Regions from separate parts of the Lysinibacillus sp. JNUCC 51 genome, predicted to be linked through region 2. Evidence: riboswitches for the same ligand, from Rfam matches in the RefSeq annotation. Region 2 holds a riboswitch; each other region holds the start of a gene.
The links. A riboswitch is a leader RNA that binds a small molecule or an ion and turns the genes downstream of it on or off. The one in region 2 is predicted to bind S-adenosylmethionine.

Region 1 (4,217 bases), 1.4 Mb from region 2:
ACGAAGAGCCGCTTGGGGCAACAGGTGTTTTTTGCGCGAAAGCGAAGTGCTAACGTAGCGACAGGGGGCCATTCTGTGCGAATGCGTAGTGCAACGAAGCGACAGCAACAGCAGGATGTTGGTTTCGAAGGCGTTATCACAGGACGTGATGGTTTTAGCCAACACTTTTAAGTTTTATCTACCAACTTTTAAAATTTATCTACCAACTTTTACGTTTTATCGACCAACTTTTGAAATTTATCGACCAACTTTCACGATTTATCACCCAACTTATGAATTTTATCGACATTCACCTGCAAAAGAGCAAAAAAAGATTCATACACAAACTGTGTGTGAATCCTTTGTCGCGCAGTCTTCTCCATTCAACTAATACGCAAAGTAAGCAACCTCTGACATTTGTTTTATAGTAAAAGGGTTTCGTCTACACGAAGCGAAGCGGAGGAAGCGGCTAAACGCTAGCCCACAGGAAAGCGCCCAGCGTGGAACGAAATCAACCCCACATTTTAATATGATGAGTTTCATTTTGGCTCGTAACAGTTATGATGGTATACTACAGAAAATGAGGGATACACTGAAAATGTAGTTCCTAAAAATGATAGTAGAGGAGCCTATAAATGACGATTCAACTAATTCAATATCCGAAATGTACTACTTGTAAAAAAGCTCAGAAATGGCTAAATGATAATGGGGTATCATACGAAGAGGTACACATTGTCGAACAACCACCTACAAAGGACGAATTATCAAACTTATGGCAAGCTAGTGGACAACCTTTAAAGAAATTTTTTAATACTTCTGGTATGAAATATCGTGAGCTTGGCTTGAAAGATAAGCTCGCTGAAATGACTGAAGAGGAGCAGCTTGAACTGCTTGCATCAGATGGTATGTTGATTAAACGTCCGATTGTAACCGATGGAAAAAAAGTTACTTTAGGGTTTAAAGAATCAGATTTTGAGCAAGCTTGGAAATAACCACTTTTAACTTGTTTAAGCAGTCTCCCACCTCTATAGTTGGTGAGATGAATACGGTTATAAGTCACTTTTCAAACAACCGCTGAAAGAAGTTAAAGCCTCCGGCGGATGTCACGGAATCGGAAAGAGTTCTTTGTGCAAAAACAAAGCCGAATCCAAACACAATTATGCCGAGATATAATTGATTCTTGCTTGTTTTTATGCAAGAAGTATGGCACACTGAAAGTGAATATATTACATATTTATGGAGGGGTTTTTTGCATGAGCACACCTAAAGACTTACGTTACTCTGAAGAGCACGAATGGGTAAAAGTAGAAGATGGTAAAGTACGTATCGGTATTTCTCATTTCGCACAAGCTGAACTTGGAGATATCGTTTTCGTTGAACTTCCACAAGTTGGAGACGAAATCAAAACTGATGATCCATTCGGTAGCGTAGAATCTGTAAAAACAGTTTCTGAATTATATGCACCAATCTCAGGTACAGTAGTTGAAGTAAATGCAGATTTAGAAGATAGCCCAGAATTCGTTAATGAATCACCATATGAAAAAGCATGGATGATCGTTGTAGAGCCTGCTGATGCATCAGAAGTTGAAAAACTTATGACAGCTGAGCAATACGAAGAAATGATTGCTGAATAAGACAAGCCAATAATAGAAAAACGTCGGAAACTACCGACGTTTTTTATTATCTTCATTCATTCTTCCACTATAGTTGGTGAAGTAAATGCAAGTATATTCCCTTATCAGTAGGTGTCTAACTGTATCAACGACAAAGTTTATTGATATAATGAATATAAGGGATATGTCTAAATGGGGGTGGCGTGATGTTCGAGGGAAAATGCTTAATTGTTGAAGGCCGATCGGATAAACTTCAAATTGAACCTATTTTAAATGAAGACGTAAAAATACTTTGTACAAATGGAACAATTGGTGTGCATCAATTAGAAGAGCTACTCGATCCGTATGAGGGTTGCGAGCTTTATACATTTTTTGATGCAGATACATCGGGAAATAAGCTACGGGCATTAATGGACAGACATTATCCAGAGGCTGAGCATTTACGTACGATGCCAACATATAAGGAAGTTGAGACAACTCCGAGGAAAGTATTAGCGGCGATATTGCTTCGTGCGCATTTCTCAATCCATAATGAATATATTTTGTAAGGTTGCGTGAAAAAAGATGGAAGAATGGTCAAAAGAGCAGTGGAACGCGGTTATCCAGTCAGGTGAAAAGGCTGCTTTTTATTTATATACACCAATGTGTGGAACGTGTGCAGTTGCATCGAAAATGATGATGGTTGTTGAACAATTGCTGCCACAGCTTCAGGTCGGAAAAGCGAATATTAATTTTATAGAGCAAATAGCTTATGATAATAAAATCGAAAGTGTACCATGTTTACTCGTATGTGAAGGCGGAGAAGTAACAGAAAAGGTTTATGCCTTTCAATCCGTACCATATTTATACGAATTATTAAAAAACTAATTGACTGAATATTAATCGCGTGGTAAAGTAACAAATATATTAAAAAAACAATAAATATATCGAACTCTTATAAAGAGCGGCGGAGGGAAGTGCCCTATGAAGCCCGGCAACCATCACAATCGTGAAAAGGTGCCAAATCACCCAAAGATTTATCTTTGAAAGATGAGAGAACGGTCTAACGTATAAGCTACGTGACCCCTTCTACTTATCTATTAAGTGAAGGGGTTTTTTATATGAGAAAAGGAGAATTCGCTATGATCAATCTTCAAAATATTACGAAGAAATACAAAACCGCGAATGGCGAATTAATAGCAGTCAAAGACGTCAACCTTTCCATTAATAAAGGAGAAATTTTTGGCATTATTGGCTATAGTGGCGCTGGTAAAAGTACAATGATTCGCTTGTTAAACGGTTTAGAAAAACCTACTTCTGGTACGGTGACTGTTAACAATCAGGAATTTTCATCCATAAAGGGGCAGAAGCTCAGAGATGCTAGACAAAAGGTCAGTATGATTTTCCAACATTTCAATTTACTTTGGTCTAGAACTGTTGCGGAAAACATCGCTTTCCCACTAGAAATCGCAGGTGTTCCAAAGGCAAAACGTGAAGCACGTGTGAAAGAATTGATTACACTAGTTGGTTTGGAAGGGCGCGATAAAGCATATCCATCACAACTATCAGGGGGACAAAAGCAACGGGTAGGTATCGCTCGTGCACTTGCTAATAATCCAGAGGTATTGTTATGTGATGAGGCCACATCCGCACTCGATCCAGAGACAACGGATGCTATCCTTGATCTACTTGTCGATATTAACGAACGATTAGGTCTAACGATTGTGTTAATCACACATGAAATGCATGTTATTCGTAAAATTTGTCATCGTGTAGCGGTTATGGAAGCTGGAGAAATTGTAGAACGTGGTGAAGTATTACAAGTATTCCAAGCTCCACAAGCAGCCATTACGAAAAAATTCGTTTCTCAAATTACAGATACGAAGGAAACTCAGGAAACTGTGGCACAAATTAAAGCAAATTATCCTGAGGGACAACTTGTTAAGCTAATCTTTGTAGGAGAAAAAACAGAGCAGCCTGTCATTTCACATCTTGTGAAACAGTTTGATGTAGAAGTAAGTATTGTACATGGAAATATTTCGCAAACGAAAAATGGAGCGTACGGTACACTTATTGTGCAAATTGATGGCTCAGAGGCCAATGTTGCTGCTGCACTTAGCTACTTAAATACAGTCGAAGTACAAACGGAGGTGATTGCAAATGCTAACTAGTCTTTTTCCGAATGTCGACTGGGAAAAAATGTGGGACGCTACGTATGAAACATTGTACATGACAACAATTTCTACGGTCATCACATTTATACTTGGATTAGTGATTGGAATCTTATTATTTTTATCAAGTCCCAACCAACTATGGGCCAATAAAATTGTGAACTTTTTAACAGGATCAATCGTTAACATTTTCCGTTCGATTCCATTTATCGTTTTGATTATCTTATTAATTCCATTTACGAAATTTTTACTCGGCACGATTCGTGGCGCAGACGCGGCTTTACCAGCATTAATTATTGGAGCTGCACCATTCTATGCGCGAATGGTATTAATTGCTTTACGTGAAATTGATAAAGGTGTTATTGAAGCAGCTCGTTCAATGGGTGCCAAAACGTCAACAATTATTTGGAAAGTATTAATTCCGGAATCTTTACCAGCGCTTATTTCTGGTCTTACTGTAACGGCTGTAGCACTT
Region 2 (4,217 bases):
TAAATAAGTCAATAATACTTATAAAATTACTAGGTATTGATTTTATAAAATTTCAGTTACTTCACCAAATGAGGTGAGCGGATGATGTAGCAACGTTTGACGCATTACCAAATGAGGACAATCGAATGAGAAAATACGTAAACGCTACAACATTAGCCAATGTATTTTTTATTAAGCTTCTACTTCTTGTTGTGAAGCTGTTACTTGTTCAATTGCTTGTTCTAAATCTGCAATAATGTCCTCTACTGCCTCTAAACCGATGGATAAGCGGATGAGCGACTCAGTTACACCAGTTTGGATTAGCTCTTCAGCTGATAGTTGCTGATGTGTAGTAGATGCTGGATGAATAATTAATGATTTAGCATCCCCTACATTTGCTACGTGCGAGAATAATTTCACACTATCTATTAATTTACGCCCTGCTTCACGTCCACCTTTAATACCAAATGTAAGCACTGAACCGAAGCCATTTTTCAAATATTTTTTAGCTAAATTATAAGTAGGGAAATCTTCTAAGCCGTTGTAATTTACATATTCCACAGATGGGTGGTTTCGTAAATATTCAGCTACCGCTAATGCATTTTCATTGTGTTTAGGAATACGCAAATGAAGCGTTTCTAAACCTTGTAATAAATTAAATGCTGCATCTGCACTTAATGTTGGACCAAAATCGCGTAGTAATTGCACGCGCAGTTTTGTGGCGAATGCTGCATCTGCTGTGTCAATACCATAACGCAAACCGTGATAAGAAGCATCTGGCTCAGTAAAGCCTGGGAAACGTCCACGAGTCCAATCGAACTTTCCTGCATCTACTACAACGCCACCTAAAGTTGTTCCATGACCACCAATCCATTTTGTTGCGGAATGAACAACGATATCTGCACCGTAGTCAATTGGTGTAGAGCCATATGGTGACGCAAATGTGCTATCAATAATTAATGGCAAGCCATTTTCATGTGCGATATTTGCTACTGCTTCAATATCTAGTACCTTTAAACTTGGGTTACCGTAAATTTCAGCGAACACGGCCTTTGTTTTATCAGTAATAGCAGCACGGAAATTTTCTGGATTTGTTTCGTCTACAAAAATTGTTTTAATTCCGTAGTTTGGTAGTGTATTTGCGAATAAATTATAAGTACCTCCGTATAAAGAGCTACCTGCAACAATTTCATCGCCTGCCCCTGCAAGATTTAAAATGGAAAATGCGATAGCTGCTGCACCTGATGAAAGTGCTACTGCTGCTGTACCGCCTTCTAATAAAGCGACACGTTTTTCAAAAACATCTACAGTTGGGTTTGTAATTCGTGTGTAAATATTACCGGCTTCCTCTAAAGCAAAAAGACGTTGCGCATGAGCAGTGTCTTTAAAAACGAAAGCCGTTGATCGATATACCGGTACTGTTCGTGATCCTGTTACCGGGTCTGGCTCTTGCCCACCGTGTAACAGCAATGTTTCAGGTTTAAACTTTGTCATTGTATACCTCCAAATGGTTATTTTTTTACGATGGTACCGGAGATGAGGAGGATTTTTTCAGTAGAAAACAAAAACCCTCTTCAGCTAAGAAGAGGGTCGCGGTTGCAAGTTTTCCTCCCCTTATCTGCCAGATCCAATAAGAATCTGTAGGAATTAGCACCTTAGCAAGTTCGTCACTTACTGGTTGCCGGGCATCATAGGGCCTATCCCTCCGCCGCTCTTGATAAGAGTATATGAGATTCAATTTCCATCGTTGTTACACAGTATAAACATAGACTTTTTCTCTGTCAACACTAAAATTTTATTTTTTCCGAAACTTCTGTCTGCTTTTTTACGTATTACGAACGCATACACTATTTTAGTATTTACATAGCCTATCACCAAAACATGGGGTTGATTTCCGTTCCGACCAAGCACTTTTCTGGGGGCGTCCAGTCTCCACAACAATCAACTTCAGAGCATATGTTATAACAAATGTCATTTCTAACTTTTAGTGATGAGCTTATTTGGAAAGGAGGACTTTTATGATAAAAGCCGTTATTATTTTTCTTCTTGTTGGTTATTTGATTGGCTGTATTCACGGCTCTAAAGTTGCTCAGTTTTTATCCGGAGTTGATTTAAAAAAGACTGGTCATGGCAATGCTGGTGCCTCTAATGCAACACTTTCCCTTGGCTGGAAATACGGCATATTAGTTGCACTAATCGATATCGGTAAAGGTGTCGCAGCAATAATCGGTGCACAAGCTTATTTAGCAGATATAACACAATTAACAGAAGTACAAGTTTGGCTCTTCACCTATATTGTAGCTGCCGGTGTCATTCTAGGTCATAATTTCCCATTTTATATGGGCTTCAATGGCGGCAAAGGAACTGCCTCAATCATAGGGATATTACTCGCGATTGATTGGAAAATTTGCTTATTCGCACTCATTTTATTTGTTATTTTTTCTTTTGTGACAAATTATTTAATTGTCGGTGTACTTGAATTTTATCTCGTTTTTTGTACAGTCACATTTTTATGGATTCCTGGAACAGTCCCGACGATTATAGCTCTATTACTTTTTTGTATAGCAATCATTTTGCATATCGAAAATATTAAGCGCTTAATGCTAGGAACTGAGCCTAAAGTGACTTCAGCATTCAACAAGAATAAATAATATCATTTTCGTCTTTTCTATGACCGTATATTTTCTCGTAACTGCCTGTTATTGCTATAAATAGAGGGTATTTCACACAGTAGTCTTTTTACAATAAATTGACAAATTAACTTTCTTAATAAAGCATTTTACTAGCCGATGTTATAGAAAATTGCAGTAATGTTTGTAGAAAGGATGAAAAAGTATGTCTACTTCTGAACAAGCAAAACCGAAACGTAATTTAAAGCCACTCTGGATTGCATTAGCGTTCGCATCCCTAATCATCATAACTTTTTTACCGAACAACGGCGATTTACCTGTAGCTGGACAACGAGCTTTGGCTATTTTAGCTTTCGCGGTCATCCTTTGGGTTACAGAAGCAGTTTCCTATCCCGTTAGCTCTGCCATGATTATTGCTCTCGTTACAATCTTACTAGGGTTAGCTCCGTCAATGGACGATCCAACGAGAGTACTAGGAACATCGGATGCATTAAAACTGGCGTTAAGTGGATTCAGTAACTCTGCAGTTGCACTAGTAGCCGCAGCTCTTTTCTTAGCAGCAGCCATGCAAATTACGAATTTACATAAACGACTTGCGCTATGGATACTTTCACTAGTAGGAACAAAAACGAAAGCTATTGTTTTCGGTGCTATTTTAGTATCTATTGCACTCGCATTCTTTGTTCCTTCTGCTACTGCACGTGCTGGCGCAGTTGTGCCAATACTACTTGGAATGGTAGCAGCATTTGGTTTACCACGTGATAGTCGACTTGCTGCTCTACTTGTCATTACATCTGTGCAAGCTGTCTCTATTTGGAATATCGGTATTAAGACGGCAGCAGCTCAAAATATGGTCGCTTTAAACTTCATCAAAGAACAGTTTGGTGTGGATATTTCTTGGGGTGCTTGGTTACTTTATGCTGCCCCCTTCTCAATCATCATGTCAGTCGCTCTATTTTTCATTATGATTACACTAATTAAGCCTGAAACAAGCAATATTGAAGGTGGTAAAGAAGTAATCAAAAAACAGCTTGCGGAACTTGGTCCATTAAAAGCTCCCGAAATTCGATTGATCATAACATCGGTAGTTTTACTATTTTTCTGGGCTGCTGAGGGCAAACTTCACCCGTTCGATACGACAACGGTCACAATCGTTGCAATTGCTATTTTATTAATGCCAAAAATTGGAGTCTATTCATGGAAGCAAGTTGAATCACATATTCCCTGGGGTACAATTATCGTCTTTGCTGTAGGAATTATGCTAGGAACGGTCTTGCTTAATACAAAAGGTGCATCGTGGTTATCTGATAAAGTATTCGGTTCACTCGGTTTAGATTCTATGCCAATTCTAGCAACAATTGCGCTAGTTACTCTATTTAATATTCTTATTCATTTAGGCTTTGCGAGTGCAACAAGCTTAGCATCTGCACTTATACCGGTATTTATCGTTTTAGCCTCAACATTAACGACTAATGTCGATCAGGTTGGTTTCGTTATCGTACAACAATTCGTCATTAGCTTTGGCTTCCTCTTACCTATTAGTGCACCGCAAAATATGCTTGCCTATGGTACTGGAGCCTTTACAACAAAGGATTTCTTAAAATCTGG
Region 3 (4,217 bases), 700 kb from region 2:
GCGAAATACCTGGGATAAGTCGGCGAAATTCATTCGTACGAATCTTACCATGGTGGTTAAGATGACAAAGAATAATAGGTTTCCATTTGCCCCCAATGACTTCAAGAGTGGCTTCAACACCAATATTATAAGCTTTTCGCATTGTAAACCCCCTGTAATATTCAAAAGTAACTAAAAGTACCCTATATAACTTTTAGGTGTATATGAATATTACTATATACTATAAAAAAAATCAAAGGAGATATTATTAGAATGAAAGATACAAAAGTGCCGAATGCCAAACTAACATTACTCGCGCTTGCGATTAGTGCATTTGGTATCGGCTCTACAGAATTTATAAGTGTCGGACTGCTTCCATTAATTACAAAAGATTTTGATATAACTTTAAGTACTGCGGGTTTAACCGTATCCATATATGCACTAGGTGTAACTATTGGTGCACCTCTTTTAACAGCATTAACATCGCGCCTTAGTCGCAAAAATGTGTTACTGCTCGTTATGGTGCTGTTTATTATTGGTAACTTACTTGCAGCCTTAGCACCCTCATTCTCATTACTACTAACTGGGCGTGTTATTTCAGCATTGGCACATGGCGTGTTTATGTCCATTGCCTCTGTTATAGCTGCAGATGTTGTGGCACCTAATAAACGAGCAAGTGCAATAGCTTTTATGTTTACAGGACTAACATTAGCAACTGTGACTGGTGTCCCACTAGGAACTTTTATTGGACAAATAACTGATTGGCGAATGTCGTTCATTTTCATAGTTATCATAGGTATTATTGGCTTAATTAGTAATGCCCTACTTGTACCTAGTCAATTAACTAAAGGGGATCCAATATCTATTCGAGATATCGGGAAAGTATTAGGAAATATAAGAATGCTATTAATTCTCTTTATTACTGCAATTGGATATGGTGGCGCATTCGTAGTGTATACGTATATTTCTCCTATTTTAGAGCAGTATATGGGCTACTCACCTAAAGCAATAGTCGTGATTTTAGTTGTATACGGTATTTGTGTTGCCATCGGTAATACATTAGGTGGTCATTTTGCGAATAATAACCCTTTACGTTCTATTTTTATTATCCTTATTGGCTTAGCATTAGCGCTACTCGGCATCAACTTCTTTTTAGAATCATCAATTGGTGGATTAATAATGGTCTTAATTATGGGGCTATTTATGTTTATGAATGTACCGGGATTACAGCTTTATGCCGTTCAGATTTCAGAAAAATATATACCATCAGCTATTTCAATGGCTTCAGCATTAAATATTTCGGCCTTTAACATTGGTATTTTTCTAGGATCATACATTGGAGGAATCATCGTTCGCCAACAATCATTAGCTCATACTCCTATATACGGATTCGGTATGGTGATCGTTGCGGCAGTTACTACGTTACTATGGTTACTCTTTGATAGAAATAAGCACTAGTTCTCTCTAGGATAAAAATAATGAAAGGAAGCCTTAACCAGACATAAGGCTTCCTTTTTGTTTTTATCCTATTTTAAGGAAAGTATCGTCAAAATAGGCCATAAAAAATTCTAATGCCGAGAACTAAGTCCCAAAAGAGCTTAATAATCATAAGGCTAGTGAAATCCGTCTAATCGGATCATACTCCTTTTCATTTTCCACTTGAGCTCATTTTTCTCATGATTTTCAAAGCATCAGCCGTTAACACCGAAATTCTTTATTGTACATAAGATAAAGTATCAGCTATAGGATAGGAGGAATTTAGTTGTATTACAATCCTTATCCGTATTTTGTCTATCCTAATTATTATCCGGCATGGGTAATGGCCAATCAACCAACAATTCAACACCCTTCTAGCTATCTAGCAATGCCGACAAACACAACGAATAGAAGTCCATTCCCAATCGTCAATACAAAGAAATTGAAGACTTCCGCGAAACAGATCAAGGTTCTTATGCAGCAAGCAAAATTACTTACGGATAAAATTGATGAATCAGAGCAATTTGCGCACGATCTTATGAACGCAGCACAACAATCAAATAAAACAGAAGTTGAAAAGTTAATTGCATCAACAGGCATTACTATAAAATTCGAAACTACCTACACACCAGATGGACTTCGAATAACATTTACTGAAATTAGCTGTTGTAAGCTAACACTAATTTTGGGTTGGTGAAGAGTTGGTCCTTTGATGAGGGCCTCTTTTTTTGCCTTTAGCTCTTTATGTATTTTAACCATGTATCCCTATTGAACTTGTAAACTATAAATAAATATGCTAAAGTATTTGTAAAATTTATTTCTGAAAATTCTTATATCGCATTTTCTTATCAAGAGAGACGGAGGGATTGGCCCTATGAAGTCTCAGCAACCAGCCTATAGTGTATGGTGCTAATTCCAACTTGGCAAAATTCAGCCTTGAGAGATGAGAAGACTTACTGCATTTGCTTTGCACAAGAGTCCTCTTCTACAAGGAGGACTCTTTTTTATTGTTACATTCAAAATAATTAACAGAAAGCAGGGAAATATTATGGCAAACGAACTTTTACAAGCAATTCAACTATTGAAATCGAAAGAATGGGTAGATTTAACACATACATTTGGTCCAAATTCTCCACATTTCTTTATGTTTGATGATGCAAAATTTGAAACATTATTTTCACATGATGATGGCTTCTTTGCACAGCAATTCACTTTCCCAGGGCAATACGGAACACATATCGACCCACCTATCCATTTTGTGCGAGATACACGCTATTTAGAGGAATTGGAGCTAAAAGAACTAGTGCTACCACTAATCGTTATTGATAAATCGAAGGAAGCCGAAGTTAATAACGACTACACGTTAAGTGTTCAGGATATTCTTAAATTTGAAGCCGAATACGGGGAAATTGAAACAGGTACCTTTGTTGCGTTGCGTACAGATTGGAGTAAACGTTGGCCAGATAAAGAGTCTTTCAGTAACAAAGATGCAGATGGCAATAATCATCTTCCTGGCTGGGGATTAGAAGCATTACAGTTTTTATTCAACGAACGAAAAGTAAGCGCTATTGGCCACGAAACTTTTGATACGGATTCGGCAGCAGATTTTCGTAAAAATGGTAAGTTAGACGGCGAATACTTTGTGCTAGAGCAAGATACTTACCAAATTGAGCTTATGACAAATTTAGATAAGTTACCTCCAAAAGGCGCTGTTATATTCAATATTGTACCGAAGCCTGAAAAAGCATCTGGATTCCCTGTCCGTTCATTCGCAATATTACCTTAATAAAGCAAAAGGTCTGATTCAATAAAAATTGAACCAGACCTTTCCTTATAAATTATTTTGGTGAATTCTTTCTTTTGAAAACAAAATAAACGATCAACATAATTATTAAAAACAATACTATGAGATAAATACTGTAGTGGGATAAATAAAATGCAACATAATGCCATTTCTCTCCAAGTACTTTTCCTAAAGTAATAAAAGTAAATGTCCATATAGTTGCTCCCGTATAAGCAAAGAAAGCAAATTTTTTAAAAGGATAATTATTGATAGCCGCAATATAAGCTGTAAGATGACGTACACCAGGAATAAAATACCCTATTAATAATAATACTGGTCCAATTTTTTTAAATAAATTTTTAGTAAAATCGATTTTCTGTTCAGTAATATGGACTTTCGAACCGTATTTTCGTAATAAAGGTAGCCCGAATTTATAGCCTATATAGTAGCTCAGGGTAATTCCCCCCGCTGCACCTATCATAGCGCTGATTAATGCTGGAATATGCGCAAGAGTTTCACGATCTACGCAATATCCTACATATGTCAAAAATATTTCATCAGGAAGTGGCAGCCCGACAATTCCCCCTACTAGGATAAGAATGATACCAAAATATCCATAATGTTCAATTAGAGATTGCACGTGATGCGCCATAAATCCATCCCACCTAAGGCATAATAATTTTTAATAGTTAGCTTTATCATAACTCAAAGGAGACAACATTATGAGTATTATGGATTAATACATTTTACTCCATTAAATTATGTGTAGCTCACGTAGAGCAAAATCAATACCATCCTCAGTTGATTTCTTCGTTACATAGTCAGCGACTTTTTTTAATGCTTCGCTCCCATTGCCCATTGCAATACCGAAGCCAACCTGCTCCAGCATGTCAATATCATTATCTCCATCACCAAAAGCAAGTGCTTCCTCAGGACTCACGTCGAAATAGTCTAGTACAGCTTGGACAGCAATTGATTT
Region 4 (4,217 bases), 960 kb from region 2:
TACAGCACGTTTGTTAATTTCTTCTGCCTTCGCACCAAGATCATATTCATTTAATACAAGTGGTGTACCTCCAAATGTATTTGTACAAATAATATCTGCTCCAGCCTCTAAATATTTTCTATGAACTTTTTCAAGCACATCTGGTCTAGTTAGTACAAGATTTTCATTACAGCCATCATATTCCTCGCCGCCAAAATCCTCTGCTGATAAATTTTCATTTTGTAGCATTGTACCCATTGCGCCATCAAGAATTAAAATTCGTTTTTCTAGTTGCTCTTCAATCAAGTGCTTAGCCATTTATACTTACCCCTTTTTTCTGTTCATCCAATTGCTCAATAAATTTCATTAATTCTAGCGTCATATCATAGCGTAAAAATGGTGTGATGAGGTAAATTCCATTGAAATATTCCGCTACTACTTCTACTAATTCCTTGGCAATTGCAATCCCTTCTAGTGTTGCGCGTTCCTTATCATCGCCACAAGCCTTCATACGTGATAACGCATCATCAGATAGTTTGATGCCTGGGACTTCATGGTGTAAGAACTCCGCACTTTTATAGCTCGTTACTGGCATAATACCTATATAAATTGGAGTTTCTAAATGCTTTGTCGCCTCGTAAATTTCCACGATTTTTTCCTTTGTATAAACAGGCTGTGAAATAAAATAATCTGCCCCATGTTCAATTTTCTTCTCTAATCGAGAGACAGCACGATCTAGTACACGTACATTAGGATTAAATGCAGCCGCTACAGAGAAATTTGCCTTTTTACGAAGTGGTTTCCCTGAGAACGATACACCTTCATTTAACTGTTTTATTAATTGAATTAGCTCCATTGAAGATACGTCATAAACGCTAGTTGCTCCTGGGAAATCGCCTACCTTTGTCGGATCTCCAGTAACTGCTAAAATATCATGAATCCCTAGTGCATTTAATCCCATTAAATGTGATTGAAGACCAATTAAATTACGATCTCGGCATGTTATGTGTGTCAACGGGCGTACCCCGTGCGTTTCTTTCAGCAAGGCACCCATTGCGACATTACTAATCCTTGGAGAAGCGAGTGAATTATCTGCCATCATGACTACATCCGCGCCCGCCTCATATATTTTTTTTGCACCTTCAATAAAGCCTTCAATTTCTAAATGTCTCGGTGTATCTAACTCCACAATAATCGAGCGTTCGCGTTTTACTTTTATATGTAAGGGTTCATAATTTGCTGGCTCTGCCTCACGGACAACCTCTACTTTTTCTGGCTTTGCATACTTTTCCTCAACCGGTGATAGCTCTTCTAAGTACTTTTTCGCTGAGGCAATATGCTTTGGTGTCGTACCACAACAGCCACCAATTAAACGTACCCCTTGATCACGAAGCTCTACAGCCGCTCGGCCAAAATAATCTGCCTCCGACTCATAAACGACACGGCCATCCTCCAAATCAAGAAGAGAGGCGTTCGGATACGCTGACATAAATGCCTTCTCAGGAAGCTCTACACCTTCAAATGCTTGTATAGTATGGTGAGGACCTAAACGACAGTTAACACCCACGATATCAGCGCCTAACGCTTCAAGTTCATGTAAGGCGTTATTTAAGCTCATTCCATTTTGTAATATTCCGGGCTCGTGCATAGAAACTTGCGCAATGATAGGTAATTCCGTTTTAGCTCGTAGCATTGATAAAGTCGCTGTTAGCTCTTCAAAATCATAATATGTTTCAAGTAAAAGACCATCTGGATTTCCTGCAAGTAAAACAGTTGCCTGCTCATCAACAGTTGCTAAAATTTGCTCTAACGTTGCGTCACTTTTTCGAATACCACGGATTCCCCCAATAGTACCCAGAACAAATTGTCCACCATCTGCCGCTGCTCGTTTCGCAATAGTTATAGCGGCTTCATTAAACTGCTGTACACGGGATTCTAATCCATAGCGGGCTAACTTTATGGCATTAGCTCCGTATGTGTTCGTTTGAATAATATCTGCACCAGCTGCTATATATTCTCTATGAATCTTTTCAATTAATTCAGGTCTCTGTACATTCATTTCCTCATGGCAGTACTCCAAGCCATAGCCGTACAAAACCGTACCAATTGCACCATCTGCTGTAAGAACATGCGTTTTTAACCTTTCAATCAATCCCATAAAATTAGCCTCTCTTCCCTTATCTATATCAATTATGCCTCGCCGTAATTGCGTCCAGAATCGGCTTTGTGCTTAGGCCTGCGTGAGGGACGACACGATGTCGGTCATTTCGGTAATGCCACAGGACGTGGCGTTATTACAGATGCAGGTCAGTTAGCCGTTATCGCATGGATGCGATGATTTTAGGCTAACATCCTCTAAGTACTCCTTTCCGATTCCGTAACATCCGCCGGAGGCTTTAGGCCAACACGACGTTGGTCACTCAGGCGTTTTCACAGGACGTGAAGCACTTAGCCTGAGTTCCTCTATTTCAGCGGATGTATGGACACCCGCTGAAAAGTAACTTAAATCCGGATTCATCTCACCACCTATAGAGGTGGGAGACTTCAGCTGAAAGAAGTTAAAATAAAAAAGCCTTCTTTCACAAAAAAAGAAGGCTTTAACGTTTCGTAATTGTTTTCCTTCTCATCTTCGACACAACGGTCTTCTGGATTTAGCACCTGACAATAAAGTTGGTTGCTGAAGCTTCATAGGGCCAGTCCCTCAGCTTCTCTTGATAAGAATTTAGTATGAATTTTTTAAATAATTAAAAGAATCATAACGTTTACAGACGATTGAGTCAAGACTATTTCACTGAACAAAGGATAATTTTTACGAAAAATATTATATTTTGATTTATATCAAACATTTACGATAGTTTTCCAGCAAGTTCTTCACCAATTTTTTTACCATTTTGAATACATGCGCCTATGCCTACTCCAAAATAAGAGCATCCCGCTATTGATAAATTTGGATAGTTTTTCTCAAGTTCTTGTGAGAGGCCTTGCAATGCTTCACGATGTGCCAAGTCGTACTTCGGCATCTGGTCGATCCATTTTGTCACGCCAACAACAGTTGGTTTCTCCTCAATCCCCAAGCTTTTTCTTACATCCTCAAGAGCAACTGCAGCTAACTCTTCATCTGTCATCATACGCAATCTCTCATACTCAGGGTTAATGCTCTTATAAAAAAGTCGTACAAGTAATTTCCCTTCTGCTGAAGTGTGTTTCCACTTGCGACTAGTCCACGTTGCTGCATTACATATAACATCCGAATTATGTGACACAATATAGCCTGTTCCATCTGCAGGTAATCTATTATCGGGTACATCAAACCCTAAATAAATAGTAATGGCGGATGCCGTATTAAATTGTTCAAAATAGTAGTTCAAAGATCCATCCTGTAATAAGCTTTTTACCGATTCATTTGGCAGTGCCAATACAATATGATTTGCTTCAATCATTTTACCGTTTGCTAATGTAACAGAATATTGATTCTCCTGCTTTTTAACGCTAGTAGTGGCAATCCCTTTTATAATTTCTACATCCGTTAATGTTTCTTCAAATCGATCAATTAGTGATGATAAACCATTTTTAAATGAAATAAATTTTTTATTGGCTGCTTTCACAAATTGTTCTCTGTTTGCATCGAAACCTTTAATAATACTACCGTAATCGTTTTTGTAATCGATTAAATACGGTAAAGTAGAAGCAATTGAAAGTTGATTTAAATCTCCAGAATATACACCTGCAAGTACAGGAGCTATTTGGTTCTGAACAAGCTCCTCACCTAAATAATACGTTAAAAATTCCCCAATCGAGCTTTCCTTTGTAAACCTTTCATTTGGCATTGTTAAATCCTTTAATGCTACTTTTTTACCTTCCTCTGATACAAGCGTGCTTTCCTCAAGAGATTGCAAGCTCATAGGAATACCGAACGTTGAGTCTGCTGGGATGGCATGTAGCTCATTATTTGTGTAAATATACGAAATACCTGTTTCGTTGTACACAAGATTTTGTTCAAAATTTAGTTCCTCTACTAACTCCATGACACCTTTATGACGAGCTACAATAGAATCTGCTCCTGTTTCCATGATGAAGCCTTGTTCATATGCAGAGTGAATCTTGCCACCAAGGTATGTATTTTTTTCAACAAGTACAAGTTTTACATCTAAGTTTTTCTCCTGAACTTGGCGTTGTAAATAATGCATCGTACACAATCCAGTTATTCCGCCACCTAATACAACAACTGTTTTCATATT

Region 1: it holds a riboswitch for S-adenosylmethionine, as region 2 does, so the genes downstream of both, JNUCC51_RS16405 (methionine ABC transporter ATP-binding protein) here and JNUCC51_RS09735 (O-acetylhomoserine aminocarboxypropyltransferase/cysteine synthase family protein) in region 2, are expected to answer to the same signal.
Region 3: it holds a riboswitch for S-adenosylmethionine, as region 2 does, so the genes downstream of both, JNUCC51_RS13125 (cyclase family protein) here and JNUCC51_RS09735 (O-acetylhomoserine aminocarboxypropyltransferase/cysteine synthase family protein) in region 2, are expected to answer to the same signal.
Region 4: it holds a riboswitch for S-adenosylmethionine, as region 2 does, so the genes downstream of both, JNUCC51_RS14410 (bifunctional homocysteine S-methyltransferase/methylenetetrahydrofolate reductase) here and JNUCC51_RS09735 (O-acetylhomoserine aminocarboxypropyltransferase/cysteine synthase family protein) in region 2, are expected to answer to the same signal.

What each region holds. Positions count from the first base shown of each region.
Region 1 is NZ_CP065545.1:3,412,069-3,416,285, forward strand. It holds gene JNUCC51_RS16385 (arsenate reductase family protein) at 615-971, shown strand; gene gcvH (glycine cleavage system protein GcvH) at 1,233-1,613, shown strand; gene JNUCC51_RS16395 (toprim domain-containing protein) at 1,799-2,140, shown strand; gene JNUCC51_RS16400 (thioredoxin family protein) at 2,157-2,459, shown strand; SAM riboswitch class I at 2,524-2,628, shown strand; gene JNUCC51_RS16405 (methionine ABC transporter ATP-binding protein) at 2,714-3,742, shown strand; gene JNUCC51_RS16410 (methionine ABC transporter permease) at 3,732-4,217, shown strand, end outside.
Region 2 is NZ_CP065545.1:2,017,101-2,021,317, forward strand. It holds gene JNUCC51_RS09735 (O-acetylhomoserine aminocarboxypropyltransferase/cysteine synthase family protein) at 172-1,473, opposite strand; SAM riboswitch class I at 1,591-1,703, opposite strand; gene JNUCC51_RS09740 (glycerol-3-phosphate acyltransferase) at 1,998-2,630, shown strand; gene JNUCC51_RS09745 (DASS family sodium-coupled anion symporter) at 2,815-4,217, shown strand, end outside.
Region 3 is NZ_CP065545.1:2,716,398-2,720,614, reverse strand. It holds gene JNUCC51_RS13140 (winged helix-turn-helix transcriptional regulator) at 1-142, opposite strand, end outside; gene JNUCC51_RS13135 (MFS transporter) at 253-1,437, shown strand; gene JNUCC51_RS13130 (YuzC family spore coat inner layer protein) at 1,742-2,152, shown strand; SAM riboswitch class I at 2,298-2,405, shown strand; gene JNUCC51_RS13125 (cyclase family protein) at 2,504-3,241, shown strand; gene JNUCC51_RS13120 (DedA family protein) at 3,294-3,890, opposite strand; gene JNUCC51_RS13115 (Cof-type HAD-IIB family hydrolase) at 3,993-4,217, opposite strand, start outside.
Region 4 is NZ_CP065545.1:2,974,824-2,979,040, reverse strand. It holds gene metH (methionine synthase) at 1-297, opposite strand, end outside; gene JNUCC51_RS14410 (bifunctional homocysteine S-methyltransferase/methylenetetrahydrofolate reductase) at 290-2,137, opposite strand; SAM riboswitch class I at 2,600-2,700, opposite strand; gene JNUCC51_RS14405 (protoporphyrinogen oxidase) at 2,826-4,214, opposite strand.